DNA from 4 places in the Kitasatospora sp. NPDC051853 genome. Region 1 is predicted to be linked to each of the others. Evidence: riboswitches for the same ligand, from Rfam matches in the RefSeq annotation. Region 1 holds a riboswitch; each other region holds the start of a gene.

Evidence for each region. Region 1 has a riboswitch for cyclic di-AMP ahead of ACIA8O_RS14725 (hypothetical protein). Riboswitches for the same ligand answer to the same signal wherever they lie in the genome.
Region 2: it holds a riboswitch for cyclic di-AMP, as region 1 does, so the genes downstream of both, ACIA8O_RS08815 (peptidoglycan DD-metalloendopeptidase family protein) here and ACIA8O_RS14725 (hypothetical protein) in region 1, are expected to answer to the same signal.
Region 3: it holds a riboswitch for cyclic di-AMP, as region 1 does, so the genes downstream of both, ACIA8O_RS09150 (M23 family metallopeptidase) here and ACIA8O_RS14725 (hypothetical protein) in region 1, are expected to answer to the same signal.
Region 4: it holds a riboswitch for cyclic di-AMP, as region 1 does, so the genes downstream of both, ACIA8O_RS01495 (hypothetical protein) here and ACIA8O_RS14725 (hypothetical protein) in region 1, are expected to answer to the same signal.

Annotation. Positions count from the first base shown of each region.
Region 1 covers NZ_JBITBY010000004.1:534,384-537,578, forward strand. The annotation lists gene ACIA8O_RS14710 (esterase/lipase family protein) at 1-675, shown strand, start outside; gene ACIA8O_RS14715 (hypothetical protein) at 729-884, shown strand; gene ACIA8O_RS14720 (hypothetical protein) at 884-1,345, shown strand; cyclic di-AMP (ydaO/yuaA leader) riboswitch at 1,533-1,700, shown strand; gene ACIA8O_RS14725 (hypothetical protein) at 1,707-2,930, shown strand; gene ACIA8O_RS14730 (hypothetical protein) at 2,932-3,195, opposite strand, start outside.
Region 2 covers NZ_JBITBY010000002.1:903,317-906,511, reverse strand. The annotation lists gene ACIA8O_RS08830 (PP2C family protein-serine/threonine phosphatase) at 1-101, shown strand, start outside; gene ACIA8O_RS08825 (hypothetical protein) at 431-625, shown strand; gene ACIA8O_RS08820 (DUF6348 family protein) at 668-1,396, opposite strand; cyclic di-AMP (ydaO/yuaA leader) riboswitch at 1,760-1,913, shown strand; gene ACIA8O_RS08815 (peptidoglycan DD-metalloendopeptidase family protein) at 1,919-2,947, shown strand; tRNA gene ACIA8O_RS08810 (tRNA-Gly) at 3,012-3,085, opposite strand.
Region 3 covers NZ_JBITBY010000003.1:22,248-25,442, reverse strand. The annotation lists gene ACIA8O_RS09165 (alpha/beta fold hydrolase) at 1-338, opposite strand, end outside; gene ACIA8O_RS09160 (4-oxalocrotonate tautomerase family protein) at 430-627, shown strand; gene ACIA8O_RS09155 (YiaA/YiaB family inner membrane protein) at 646-936, opposite strand; cyclic di-AMP (ydaO/yuaA leader) riboswitch at 1,149-1,305, shown strand; gene ACIA8O_RS09150 (M23 family metallopeptidase) at 1,318-2,163, shown strand; gene ACIA8O_RS09145 (hypothetical protein) at 2,208-3,083, opposite strand; gene ACIA8O_RS09140 (GNAT family N-acetyltransferase) at 3,150-3,195, shown strand, end outside.
Region 4 covers NZ_JBITBY010000001.1:316,272-319,466, reverse strand. The annotation lists gene ACIA8O_RS01495 (hypothetical protein) at 72-1,457, opposite strand; cyclic di-AMP (ydaO/yuaA leader) riboswitch at 1,496-1,628, opposite strand; gene ACIA8O_RS01490 (GNAT family N-acetyltransferase) at 1,829-2,263, opposite strand; gene ACIA8O_RS01485 (HAD family hydrolase) at 2,271-2,909, opposite strand; gene ACIA8O_RS01480 (dTDP-glucose 4,6-dehydratase) at 2,891-3,195, opposite strand, start outside.

The sequences.
Region 1 (3,195 bases):
AAGGGCGAGGTGGCGGCCCGGAGTTGGGTCTCCTCGGTCCGGCCGTCCTGGGGGCGGGCCTACCCCGGCGACGTCCGCCGCCTGGTCACCCTCGGCGGTCCGAACGGCGGCCTCGACTACGTCTACGCGCACGGCTGGAGCTTCTCGCTGGCCACCTGGCCCGCCTGCGGCGGCACGGCCAACGCGCCCTCCCCGCACCTCTGGATGACCTGCTACGGCACCTACACCTCCCAGCCCTGCCTGGGCGTGCTGCCGGTCAACGGCTCCGACTGCTTCCCCGGCCAGCGCCAACTGCTCGCCCGCTGGGACGGGAGGTACGGCGTGGACCAGCTCACCCAGGACTGGTGGACCACCTACTACGGCGGCCAGGGCTACTACACCTCCGGCCAGGGCATCCAGGCCGCGATCGACGCGGGCTCGCTGATCGCCCCGCTGCACGCCGCGGGCACCCCCGCCGCCGTCCCCGCCTACCTGCTGGCCGGCGGCTCCGCCGACCTCCCCGGCCTGCTCAACGAGAACCGCGGCCCGAGCGACGGCATCGTCCTCACCGCCAGCGCCCTGGACACCACCGGCATCCGAACGGTCGGCGGCACGAAACTGTTCACCGACCTGAACCACCTCGAACTCGGCTGGGCCCCGGCCGCCGCCACCCAGGTCGCCGCCTGGCTCGGCTGAAAAGCGATCCCGCCGGAATTCCCCCCACTGTTCGTGCTCTGTACGCGCAGGATGTGGAGCGGGCGATCTGCACCCCCGACGACAGCCGGTTCACCGAACTGACCGTCGACGGCGGTGCGGCGCTGAACAACGACGAACTGGGGCTGGTCCGCCGCCCTGCGATCATGACGAGCATGAGCATCGACATACCGACCCTTCCGGAGTGCTGATGGAGTACGTCGTCGCGGCCGCGGGCACGCACACGGTCGAGGTCTGCCGTGAGGCGCTCGGCGATCGGGCGGGGCTGGACTTCAGGGTGGGTTCGGTGGCCGATACCGGCTTCGACTGCGACGCCGTGATCCTCAGTTCCCCGCTGGCGCACGAGCGTTACGGGGGAGTACCGATACCCGGTTCGGCACAGCTCCTGGTCAACCACCGGGGTGACGGTGCTCCGCCGGTCGTCATCGCCACGCCGGTCGTTCCGTGGGAGGAACCGGCACGGCACCTCGCGGCAGCGGAGGCCGAGGTCCGGACGCACCGGATCCTCGCGGCGTGCGTCGACGCGTTCACGGCCGGACGGTCCGTGAACGCGCCCGGCCCTCGGATCCTGATCCATCTGGAGGGAGCAGGGATCGACCGGCCGGAGCTGTCCCCCACGATCGGGGGGATCGCCCGACTGCTGGCCGACTGATCGTCCGGCCACGAGTACGGAAGGGTTGCCCGCCGAACGATCGGCGGGCAACCCTTCCGCATGTCCGAGGGGCGTGTGAGGGAGGTCTCGTTGTCGCGGGGCGGGGGAGCTGCCTAGCCTGCATGGAGTTCGTGTAGCTGCGGACACCCGTCGGCGGGGCGCCGAGTCCTGCCTGCCCGTCGACGGTCACTCGACCACATCGAGTACGGGCAGGAGCGGGGGAACCAGGTCAGTACGTGACCCCTGCCCGCCCACTCGGCGCAGGGGCACTCGGGGTGAAGCCGCTCACGGGCGGCCGGGCGTTTCCTCACGCCCGAACCCGACAGCTCACCTCGCAGGCGTCGGAAGAGGACTCCTGCCCATGCGCATCTCCGTCACTCCGGCACGCCTCGGCGCGGCCGCCCTGGTGGCCGTCCCGCTGATCGCCGCCGCCCCGTTGGCCGGCCAGGCCGAGGCCGTCACCTACGTCACCCAGGACCGGCTCAGCCCGACCGCGATGTCGGCCGACGTCGCCGCCCGGGCCAGCCTGACCGTGCACTCGGGTTACTGCTTCACCGCCAAGACCCTCGGCGTCGGCGTCCGGGACGCCGCCGGCCGCAACCTCGACTTCCCCGGCAACGCGAGCAACGTGCGGATCTGCCCGGGCGGGGTGACCTTCACCAGCGGTGCCCGGGCACTGCCGGCCGGGACGTACACCCAGTTCGGCTTCTGGCAGGACCAGAACGGGGGCTGGCACAACCTGCCGTCCCGTCAGCTGACCGTCGGCGGTGGCTCGGTGACCCCGACCCCCACGCCGACGCCCACCCCCACTCCCACGCCGACCCCGACGCCGACCCCGACGCCCACGCCGACCCCGACGCCCACCCCCACGCCGACCCCGGCGCCGGGTGGTTCGCCCGTGCCGGGCAAGGCGCTGACCTGGTCGGAGGAGTTCGACGCGCCCGTCGCGCTCGGCAGCAAGTGGGTCAACGACCGCAGCAGCAGCTACCGTTACGGCAACCACAACCCCGACGACAACAAGCTGGACTGGCTGAACCCGTCCGGCGTCTCGGTCGCGAACGGTGTGGCCACCTTCACCGCCAAGCCCTCCGCGCACACCCTGGAGAACGGCAGGCAGGCCTGGGACACCGGGCTGCTCACCACCGAGTACTCCTCGCAGGGCTTCCAGGTGCGCACCGGCGACTACGCCGAGGCCCGGGTCAAGCTGCCCTCCGAGGCGGGTGCCTGGCCGGCGCTGTGGACCTGGAAGGACGGCAACGGGGAGATCGACACCTTCGAGTACCACCCGGACAACGCCGCGCTGCTGGAGCTGACCAACCACGTCAGGTCCGGCCAGAAGTACCACACCGACGCCTCGGCCGTCGGCCACGACAAGTGGGTCACCATCGGCACGTACTACGGCGCGAACTCCGTCGACTGGTACGTGAACGGCGTCAAGGTCTTCTCCGACAACCAGGGCGTCGGGTCCAGCTGGTCCGCCTACCTGATCCTCAACCTCTCGGTGGGTGCCGGGAAGTACCACCCGGGGCCGTCCGGCACCGCGCCGATCGACTTCGCCGCGGACTGGGTGCGGGTCTACCGCTGAGTCAGCTCACGGACAGCGTGAACGGCGTGGAGTTGTTCGTGCCGTCCGTGTCGTCCGCGCTGTACACCCTGACCTGCCCCTCGGCCTGCGTGCCGGGGGGCAGGTCCGCGTCCACCCGGACCGGGGCGATCGCGGTGGCGGTCCGGAGCGGGGCCAGCCCGGCCGGGAAGGTGCAGGTCAGGACGTGGTGGCCGGCCGTGGCCCGGCAGTCCGCCGGGAAGGTCGGGCTCTCGAAGGTGAAACCGGCGGGCAGCGTGATCGTCAC
Region 2 (3,195 bases), on a different contig from region 1:
TCGCCCAACTCGGCGGCCGCGGCTCGGCGGTGAAGCTCATCGAGTCGGTGGCCAAGGACGTCAACGACGACCGCGCGGTCCTGCTGCTCTGGCGGGGCTGACCGACTGTCAAGTCCGAACGCCGATCTTCGGCCATTCCTGGGGCATAGTCCGGAAAGTGGATCTAGGACCGGCCGGAGCCGTCAACTGCCAGTTGGGGCGGCCCTGCCGACGGACCGTCAGGCCTGCTCGGCTATCGTCTCGGTCGGCGGAAATTCGTCTCACATCGCAGGATCTTCGGGGCCTGCTCACGGCAAGTCCTTTACGCAGTCCGCACGAACGACCACACTGAGTCCGGGTGGGACGGTCGGTTCTCGGGGGGTCCGGGGGATTGCTCGGGGGATTGGGCCCGCCACGAAACTCGCTACGTAGAAAGAGGAAGTGAGTCCGGGTGGCCTTCTCCGTCTCAGCCCTGGTCCTGTTCGGCATCATCTGCGTGATCTTCATCCGCAACAAGCAGTTGAAGACCAGTCATGCCATCATCGCCGCGCTGTTCGGCTTCATGCTGAGCCAGTCCACCGCGGCCGGGCCGATCCAGGAGTTCCTCAGCCAGCTCGCCAAGACCATCTCCTCGGTGGCCGGCTGACCTCGGTGGCCGGGCTGCCCCGGCGGCCCGCCTGACGGCGGGTCAGCGCCGCCCCCGCCACCAGCGCGCGAGTCCGCGCCGTGGTGGTGCGGGCGCCGCCGCGCGCTCCGGCAGTGCTTCGGGCTCGGGCGCGAACACCAGGAACAGCCGCGCCCAGCAGAGCCGTTCGCCGCGCGGCCAGTCCTGTGCGCGCAGTGCCCGCGAGGCCGCGCTGCTGACCCGGCCGTTCACCCGCACCTCGGCCACGTCGTGGCCGGCCTTGCCGCCGAAGAACAGCTTCACGCCGTTCACCTGCCCGGGCAGCAGCTCCGGCAGGACGGCGGCGGCCAGGGCGGGGGAGGAGTGCTGCTCCGCGAGCCAGTCGGCGAGCAGCTCCGAACCGGTGCCGAAGGTGGCCGCCGGGCTCTGCACCACCCGCCAGCCCGGGAACTCCGGCGTGCTGAACGCGTGCCCGCCGTCGAGCAGTTGGAGCACGGCGGTGGCGGTGGTGCCGGCCCAGATCATCACCGCGTTGTCGAGCTGCTCGGCGTCGTCGCCACCGAAGCCGGCCGCGCAGTCCCAGACCACCGGGCCGTCGCCCCGGCCGAGCTGGAGGACGTAGCCGAGGTCCACGTGCCCGGTGGTGCCCCGCTCGGCGTGGTCGCGGACCGCCACGGCGGTGGTGCCGGGCCCCCGGACCACCGCACCGTCCACGGTGAACTCCAGGCCCAACCGGGCCATCTCGCGGACCACGCCGCGTCGGATGACGGCCAGCCGCTCCTCGTGGGGCACGGGCGGATCTCCTCGGTGCCGCCCGGACGGCGGCGCTCTGTTCTCGAACGGGAACCTCGAACGGCGAGCGTATCGGCCCGGCGTGACCGGTGTCACGGCGCCTGCCGACGGAGCGCGCAGGGGCGTATCCGGACCGTCGCATTCGGCACCCTGTGTATGCGGAGGATCGGCCCAGGGTCAGCGATCATGGCCGCAAAAGGCGGAAGTCCCGAGCCCGGAGTGACTTTGGTCCCGCCCGATCCTGGTTGATCGTTCAACCGGGGGTTGCCAGCTCCGGGGGCGATGGGCTTAGCTGCGGATCCAGTCCGGCGGATCGACCGGACGGGCCCACCGGGCGGAACGCCGAGTCCTGCCGCCGTCCGGAGCCTCGAACCAGCACAGCCACGGCAGGAGTGGGGGACCCACAGGTAAGTCGCCGTACCGGTACGCCGGTGCGGCTAGGGGTGAAGCCGCGTCAGCGGCCGGGCATCTCCAGCCCGAACCCGACAGCTCACCTCACAGGCGTCGGAGAGGACCAGCCCCATGGGCAAGCACCGTCGTGTCCAGCTGTCCCGTCTGACCCGCATCGCGGTCGCCACCGGTGTGGTCGGCGCCGCGTTCGCCGTCCCGGTCAGCGCCGCCAGCGCGCACCAGAACCACACCCCGGCCGTCGCCCCCGAGGCCGCCGCCGCCGTCACCGCCGTGGTGGCCGAGTCCGCCCCGGCCGCCGCGCCCGCCGCGGCTCCGGCAGCCGCCCCGGCCGCCGAGGCCAAGGCCTACCAGGTGGTCAGCGGTGACACCCTCTCGAAGATCGCCTCCGTCCAGCAGGTCGAGGGCGGCTGGGAGAAGCTCTACCAGGACAACCGGACCGTCATCGGCGGCAACCCGAACCTGATCTACCCGGGCCAGAACCTCTCCCTCGCGGGCAAGGCCGCCGTGGCCGCCCCGGCGCCGCAGCAGGCCCCGGCCCCGCAGCAGCAGCCGAAGGCCGCCGAGTCGGCCGACAGCACCAAGGCCTCGCGCTCCAAGGCCTCCACCCCGGCCCCGCAGGCCGCCACCCCCAAGGCCGCCGCCCCGCAGGCCGCGGCTCCCAAGGCCGCCGCCCCGAAGGCCGCCGCCCCGAAGGCCGCCGCTCCCAAGGCCGAGACCTCCACCACCGTCGCCTCCGGCGGTTACGTGGCCCCGGTCCCCGGCGGCACCTCCACCGCGTACCACGCCTCCGGCTCCTCCTGGTCCAGCGGCTACCACACCGGTGTGGACTTCCGCGCCTCCACCGGCACCAGCGTGAAGGCCATCACCTCCGGCACCGTGGTCAAGGCCGGCAACGGCGGCTCCTACGGCAACGAGGTCGTCATCCGCCACGCGGACGGCAAGTACTCCGAGTACGCCCACCTCTCCTCGATCGGCGTCTCGGCCGGCCAGACCGTCTCGGCCGGCCAGCAGATCGGCCTCTCCGGTGCCACCGGCAACGTGACCGGCCCGCACCTGCACTTCGAGGTCCGCACCGGCTCGTCCTACGGCTCCGACATCGACCCGGTCGCCTACCTGCGCGCCCACGGCGTCAACGTCTGAACCGACTGAGACGACGTCAAAAAGGCTCCGGCCCCCGGTCAGTGACCGGGGGCCGGAGCCTTTGTGGAGCGGGTGACGAGAATCGAACTCGCGTGACCAGTTTGGAAGACTGGGGCTCTACCATTGAGCTACACCCGCACGGGACGCCCCGCGGCCGCGTGCAGCGGTCCCGAGGACAGGGTCAGCGTACCTGGTCGGATCGGCTGCTCGCACACCACTTTGACGCTTCGGCACGTCGGGAGCACCCG
Region 3 (3,195 bases), on a different contig from region 1:
GCGGCCCTGACCACGGTGGCCCCGGTGTAGGAGTTCCCGGCCAGCGCGGCGCGCTCGACGCCGAGGTGGTCGAGCAGGGCCAGCACGTCGCCGGCCAGGGCGGCGGGGGAGTAGTCGTCCCAGTCGATCGAGGACTCGCCGAAGCCGCGCAGGTCCAGGGTGATCACCCGGTGCCCGGCGGCGGCCAGCAGCGGGCGCAGGTACCGGTAGACGGTGCGGGAGTCGAGCATGCCGGGGAGCAGGACCACCGGCAGGCCGGTGCCGGGGGTGTCGTCGTAGGCCAGCCGGCCGCCGGGGAGGTCGAGGTACCGGGTCTCGGGGTGCGTCTGCGTCGCCATGCCTCAAAGCTAAGGCTAATAGCCTTAGCCGTCAATGGGTGCGGCGGTGCTAGCGTGCGGAGCGCAGGAGTCCGAACGCGGAAGGGGCGTCATGCCGTTCATCAACGTCAAGCAGCTGTCCGGCCGGAGCGAGGGGCAGCGGGCCGAGATCGCCCGCGAGCTCACCGCGACCTACGCCCGGATCACCGGCGTGAGCCCGGAGAACATCTGGGTGGCGATCGAGGAGATCCCGGCCGAGAACTGGTCCTCGGCCGGCGAGACCTTCGCGGCCAAGCGCGCCAAGGGCTGACGGCGGCTCAGGAGGGGGTCAGGGGGCGTCCACCCGGAACGGGTCGTGCTCGGCCAGGAGCTTCTCCAGTCGCGCCTGGTCGACCCGGGTGGTGATCTCCCCCTCCTCCTGGCGGTCCCGGATCACCTTGGCGAGGGTGAATGCCGAGGTGATCTCCCAGAGCAGGCCGACCGCGAGGAATGCCCGCATCCAGGCGTTCACCGGCAGGTAGAGCACCCCGAGGGCGAGGGCGGCGGTGGCCAGCGCGAAGGAGAGCACGGCCTGGGCGTAGTAGGCGTTGGTGGTCCGGGGCTGGGTGGCTGCGGTCATGCTCCCAGGATGGCCAACTCCCTTGCCCCCCACCTGAGTACGGGTGCTCAACCCGGGCCCGTGCGGCGGGCTGAGTACCCGGCCCGGCGGGCCCGGGTCACGGCGCGTCAGAAAGAGATGGACTGCACCACTCAAGCCGCTTGGAATCATGGGCTCCTAGGATTAACGTTTGATAACGCAGCGCGGTCGGCAACGCCGTACCCGAACGGCACCGTGCGCCGTCGCCTAATCCCACGGCCCTCCCACGGGCGGGCCAGGGAGCCGGGGAACCACGTTCCTTGGGGTGAATCGGCCGGGCCCCACCCGGCCGTAGGAGACCTTCCTGCTCCGAACCCGTCAGCTAACCCGGTAGGCGCGAAGGAAGGAAAGGAGCGCGCCTCCGTGGCGTCGACGCACACCCAGGCACACCCCCGGCAGGACGGCAGCGGCACCACCCAGCTGCTCGACCACCCCCTCCCGCAGGAGGCCGCCCGGCACCGGATGCCCCGTCAGACCCGCTCCTCCGGCCCGCTGCTCGGCGTCACCGCGATGGCCGCCTCGCTCGGCGCCACCGGCTTCGCCGCGGCCGCCCCGGCCGCCGCCGCTCCCGCCACCCCGCCCGCCGTCGCCGCCGCCGACCAGGCCGACGCGGACCGCACCGCCGGGGAGCGCCCGCTCTCCGCCGACCCCGGGCTGGCCCTCGCCGCCCGCATCCAGCAGCAGGCCGACGGCCAGCGCACCTCCGCCGAGGAGACCGCCCGGCTGGCCGCTGCCCAGGAGGCCGAGGCCAAGCGCACCGCCCAGGCCCAGGAGCAGGCCGCCGCCGAGGCCGCCGCGGAGCAGGCCGCGCAGGGCGCCTTCACCCTCCCCACCAGCGGCTACCAGCTGACCGCGCACTACGGGCAGTCCGGCTCCTACTGGTCCCACCTGCACACCGGCCTGGACTTCGCCGCCGCCACCGGCACCCCCGTGGCCGCCGTCACCGGAGGCACCGTCAGCTCGGCCGGCTGGTCCGGCGCCTACGGCTACCGGGTGATCCAGACCCTCCCCGACGGCACCGAGCTCTGGTACTGCCACCTCTCCTCGATCACCGTCGCCTCCGGCCAGGTCGCCCCCGGCACCGTGCTCGGCAAGGTCGGCGCCACCGGCAACGTCACCGGCCCCCACCTCCACCTGGAGGTCCGCCCCGCCGGCGCCACCCCGGTCGACCCCCTGACCTGGCTCCAGGCCCACGGCCTCAACCCCTGACACCCCGTCGGGCCCGCCGCCTCCCCGGCCGCGGGCCCGGTCCGTCAGTCCTGCTCCTCCGCCTCGTACCCCTGGGCCGCCAGGTAGGCGTCGATCTCCTCGTGCCCCGGCTCCGGCGCCAGGTCCGGGTACTCGTGCACCAGCAGCGCCGCCAGCCCCGGCACCGTCCACTCGCCGCACAGCCGCAGCGCCTCCTCGGCCACCGCCGCCTCGAAGGCGTCGAAGTCCCCCGAGAGCTCCTCCGGCATCGGCAGCCCGAGCGCGTTCAGCCCCGCCAGGTTCCGGTAGGAGCGCTGCATCAGCCGGTTCTCCAGCAGCATCCGCGCCCCGTCCGTCGCCATCCCGACCGAGATCACCCGGGTCGGCCCCCAGCCGCCGTCCGAGTCCACCTCGTCCAGCCCGGCCAGGGCCCCGAACGCCTCGGCCCGCTGATCCGGCGTCAGCTCCCGGAACCCGTCCAGCCAGCCCCGCACCGCGCCCTCGTCCGCCGTGTCCACCCCGTCCGCCCGCAGCAGCAGCGCGTACAGCCGGGGCCAGGTCACCAGGTGCGGCTGGCGCAGCAGCCCGCAGAGCAGCTCGCCCTGCCACTCCGCCTCCGCGTGCAGCTTCTCCTGCCGCTTGGCGTTCAGCCGCTTGGTGGCCCGCTGGTGGTCGATCAGCAGCTCCACCGCCCTGCCGTACGCCTCCGGCTCGGACTCCGGCTGGACGTACAGGTAGAGCCGCTCGTAGAGCAGCTGCTCCAGCACCGCGGAGGTCAGCTCCGGGAAGCCGTCGTGCATCCGGCCGTCGCCCAGCTCCAGCAGGGTGAGCACGGTGCGCAGCGCGGGCTCCGGCACCGGCGGCCGCCCCTCTTCGGCGGCCCAGTCGAGCAGGTCGTCGGCGCGGGTGCGGGGGCTGAGCAGGAGGTCCTCGTGGTTCACCCTCGTACGGTATCCGGTGACGGACCGTCGGGACGCCGGGACGCCGTCCGCGTAGGGTCGTGCTCCATGGACCCCGTCCGGCTCACCGGCCCCCGGCTCGCGCTGCGCGAAC
Region 4 (3,195 bases), on a different contig from region 1:
ATCTCCGCCGTGCCCCTTCATGCCCGTGGCCCGCTCCCCGGCGACGGGGAGCGGGCCACGGGTGGTCGGGATCAGCCCTGGAGCGCCGTGTTGAGCGTCTGCCAGAGCGGCTTGGTGCTGTAGGGGATCATGTCCTCGGCGTAGTACCACCAGAAGTGGCCGCCGACGTAGTACGGCAGGTCGATCTTCAGGCCGTAGTAGTACGTCAGCATCGACTGGGCCGCCGCCTGGGTGCCGCTGGTCGCGGCGTCGGGCAGGCCGATCTCACCGAAGGCGAGCTTGGCGTTCGGGTAGAGGGCGTGCAGCTGCTGGAAGTACGAGGTCCACGTGGCCGCACTGGGGCGGATGTTGTTGCACTGGCCCTCGTAGTAGCTGAGCGTCACGTAGTCCAGGCCGTTGCGCATGTCCTCCGGCACGTACTGCTTGGTGAAGGTCAGCGGGTCGAGCTCGGAGGGGCCGTTGCCGCAGCCGATGTCGTAGTAGAGGGTCAGCGCGCTGCGCTTGCCGGCCGCCTCGACCTGCCGGTAGGCATCGGTGATCTTCGTCGAGACGTCGGCGTAGCTGCCCAGCCAGTTGCCGTTGACCTCGTTGCCGATCTCCCAGAGGTCGACCTTGTCGCCGAAGGCCTTCAGGTACTGGGCGACGCGGTCGTGGTAGGCCTGGGCCGAGAAGTTCTTGACGTACTCCGAGTCCAGGATCTCGCCCATCAGGTAACTGACCGGCTGGAGTTGGTCGACCGCCTCGGTGTAGGAGCTCGGGCCCTCGGTCTCGTCGAAGACGATCCGGGTGGTCGGGGTCCGGGCGAGGTGGCGCGAGGCGTCGACGATGGCGGAGAGCTTGGAGACGTCGTCGACGGTGACCCCGTAGAGGGGGTCCGGCAGCGCGCGCATGCCGGCGGGCACGGTGGGCGTCGGGGACGGCGTGGGACTCGGGCTCGGCGTGGGCGTCGGCGTGGGCGTCGGGGACGGCGTGACCGTGGGGGACGGCGTGGGCGTCGGCGTCGGGCTCGGCGTGGGAGTCGGGCTCGGCGTCGGCGTGGGCGTGGGCGTCGGGGACGGCGTGGGAGTCGGCGTAGGCGTCGGAGCCTGGCCGACGGTCAGCGTGTGCCCGGGGAGGTTGTGCCAGCGGCCGTCCGGACCACGCCAGCGGCCGAACTCCGTGTAGGTACCGGCCGGGAGGTCCAGCGCGCCGGTGGTGACGGTGGTCCCGCCCGGGCAGATCCGGACGTTGCGGGCCGCGCCCGGGAAGTCCAGTCGGCGGCCGGCCGCGTCGCGGACGGCGACCCCGAGGCTGTCCGCGGTGAAGCAGCGCGAGGAGTGCACGGCGAGCGAGGCCGTGACCGAGGGGCCCGCGACCGCCGGGGCCGGGGTGATCCGGTCCTCGACCACGGTCGGGCCGCTGGCGGACGCCTGGGTGCTGACCAGGAGCGGGATGGCGAGCAGGCCGGCTGCGGCCACCGCGCCGACCCTGACAGGTGTGGCGGAAAAGCGCATGGACAGGTCCTCTGCGACGCCTGCGAGGTGAGCTGTCGGGTTCGGGCCGGAGGTACGGCCCGGCCGGCTGTGGGCGCGGCTTCACCCCGAGCCCGCGGCCACCGCGGAACGCACGTGCGCGGGCGGAGGCAGCAGGCGGCTGACCTGGTTCCCCCGCTCCCGTCCGTGTCCGTGCTCGAGTGACCGCCGGCGGGTGGACGGGATTCGGCGCCCCACCGGAGGGGCCCGCGCGGAGCGGGCGACTCGGAGCAGGCTAAGCAGCTGACCCGGTACCGACAAGTCAGCTCGGGGCGCTGTAGCGCAACTCACAGGGGCGGGTCCGGCGGGTCCGGGGTTCAGGCCGTCCAGTGCCGGGAGCGCAGGCCGGCCGGGGTGGCGCGGAAGCCGCAGGCGCCCTCGTAGAAGTCGACGTGTTCGGGGTCGTAGTCCACGTGCACCCAGTCGCAGCCGGCCCGGAAGGCCTCCTCGGTGACCTCGTCCACCAGGCGCTTGCCGATGCCCAGGCGTTGGTACGCGGGGTGGACGGCGGTGTCCAGCACGAAGGCGTGCTTGCCGCCGTCCCACACCGCGTGCACGAAGCCGACCAGCCGGTCGGAGTCGAAGGCGCCGATCCAGGTGAGGCTGTGCCGCTCCAGGCGGCTGGCCCACGGGGTGACGGTGGTCTCCCCGTCCGGGAGGTCCGTGGCGTCCGGGCTGAAAGCCCGTTCGTGCAGTGCGGACAGCTCCTTGTCGTCGACCCCGAACCGGACCTTCAACTCGACCTCGGTCACGCCGATTTCACCTTTTCTGCTCCGAACGTGCTTCCAGCAACCGGGCGATCCCCGCAGCGAGGGCCTCCGGTGTGTCCGCGAGCAGCGTACCGATTCCCAAGCGCCCGGCCGCGCCGGTGACTTCGGGGTTGTCGTCGATCAGGACGGCCCGCTCCAGTGTCCGGCCGCAGCGCTCGGCGACCGCGGCGAAGAACTCCGCCGTGGGCTTGACCCGCCCGACCCGCCAGGAGGAGGCGACCACGTCGAACCTGCCCAGGTGGCCGTGGGCGCGGTCCTTGACGGCGTCCCAGTGCTCGGCCTCGTTGTTGGCCAGTACCAGCAGCAGGTCGGGCCGGTGGCGGCGGAGTTCGGCGATGGCGGCGAAGGCACCCGGACGGGGGACCACGCAGTCCCGGTAGAGGGCGTCCAGCCACTGCGGGTCCACCCGCAGGCCGGTCGGCGCCCCGGCCGCGACCAGCGCCTCGGTCAACACGTCGTGGACGTGGGCCCGGCCGACCTCGTAGGCGGCGTCCCGGGCGTCCAGCTCGGCCAGGAGCCGTGCGGGGTCCGCGTGGTGACGCTCCGCCAGCCGCTCCAGGAAGTCGGTCTCCTCGGTGACGTTGTTGAAGATGACGCCCCCGGCGTCCATCAGGATCGTGTCGGCCACACCCGCTCCACGTTCTCGCGCATCCACTCCAGGTTGGCGGCCAGCCCGGCCGCGAGGTCGTACTTGGCGGCCCAGCCGGTGGTGCGGGTCAGCTTGGCCGGGTCGGCCTGGAGCTTCATCACCTCGCCGGGGCGGGGCGGACCGTACCGGACCTCGCTGCGGGAGCCCGTGAGTTCGACCACCAGGCGGGCGGTTTCGGTCACGCTGTGGTCCACCCCGGTGCCGATGTTGTAGGCCTCGCCGGTGCCGGGGAGCCGGCCGAGGGCGAGGAAGGCCTCGACGGTGT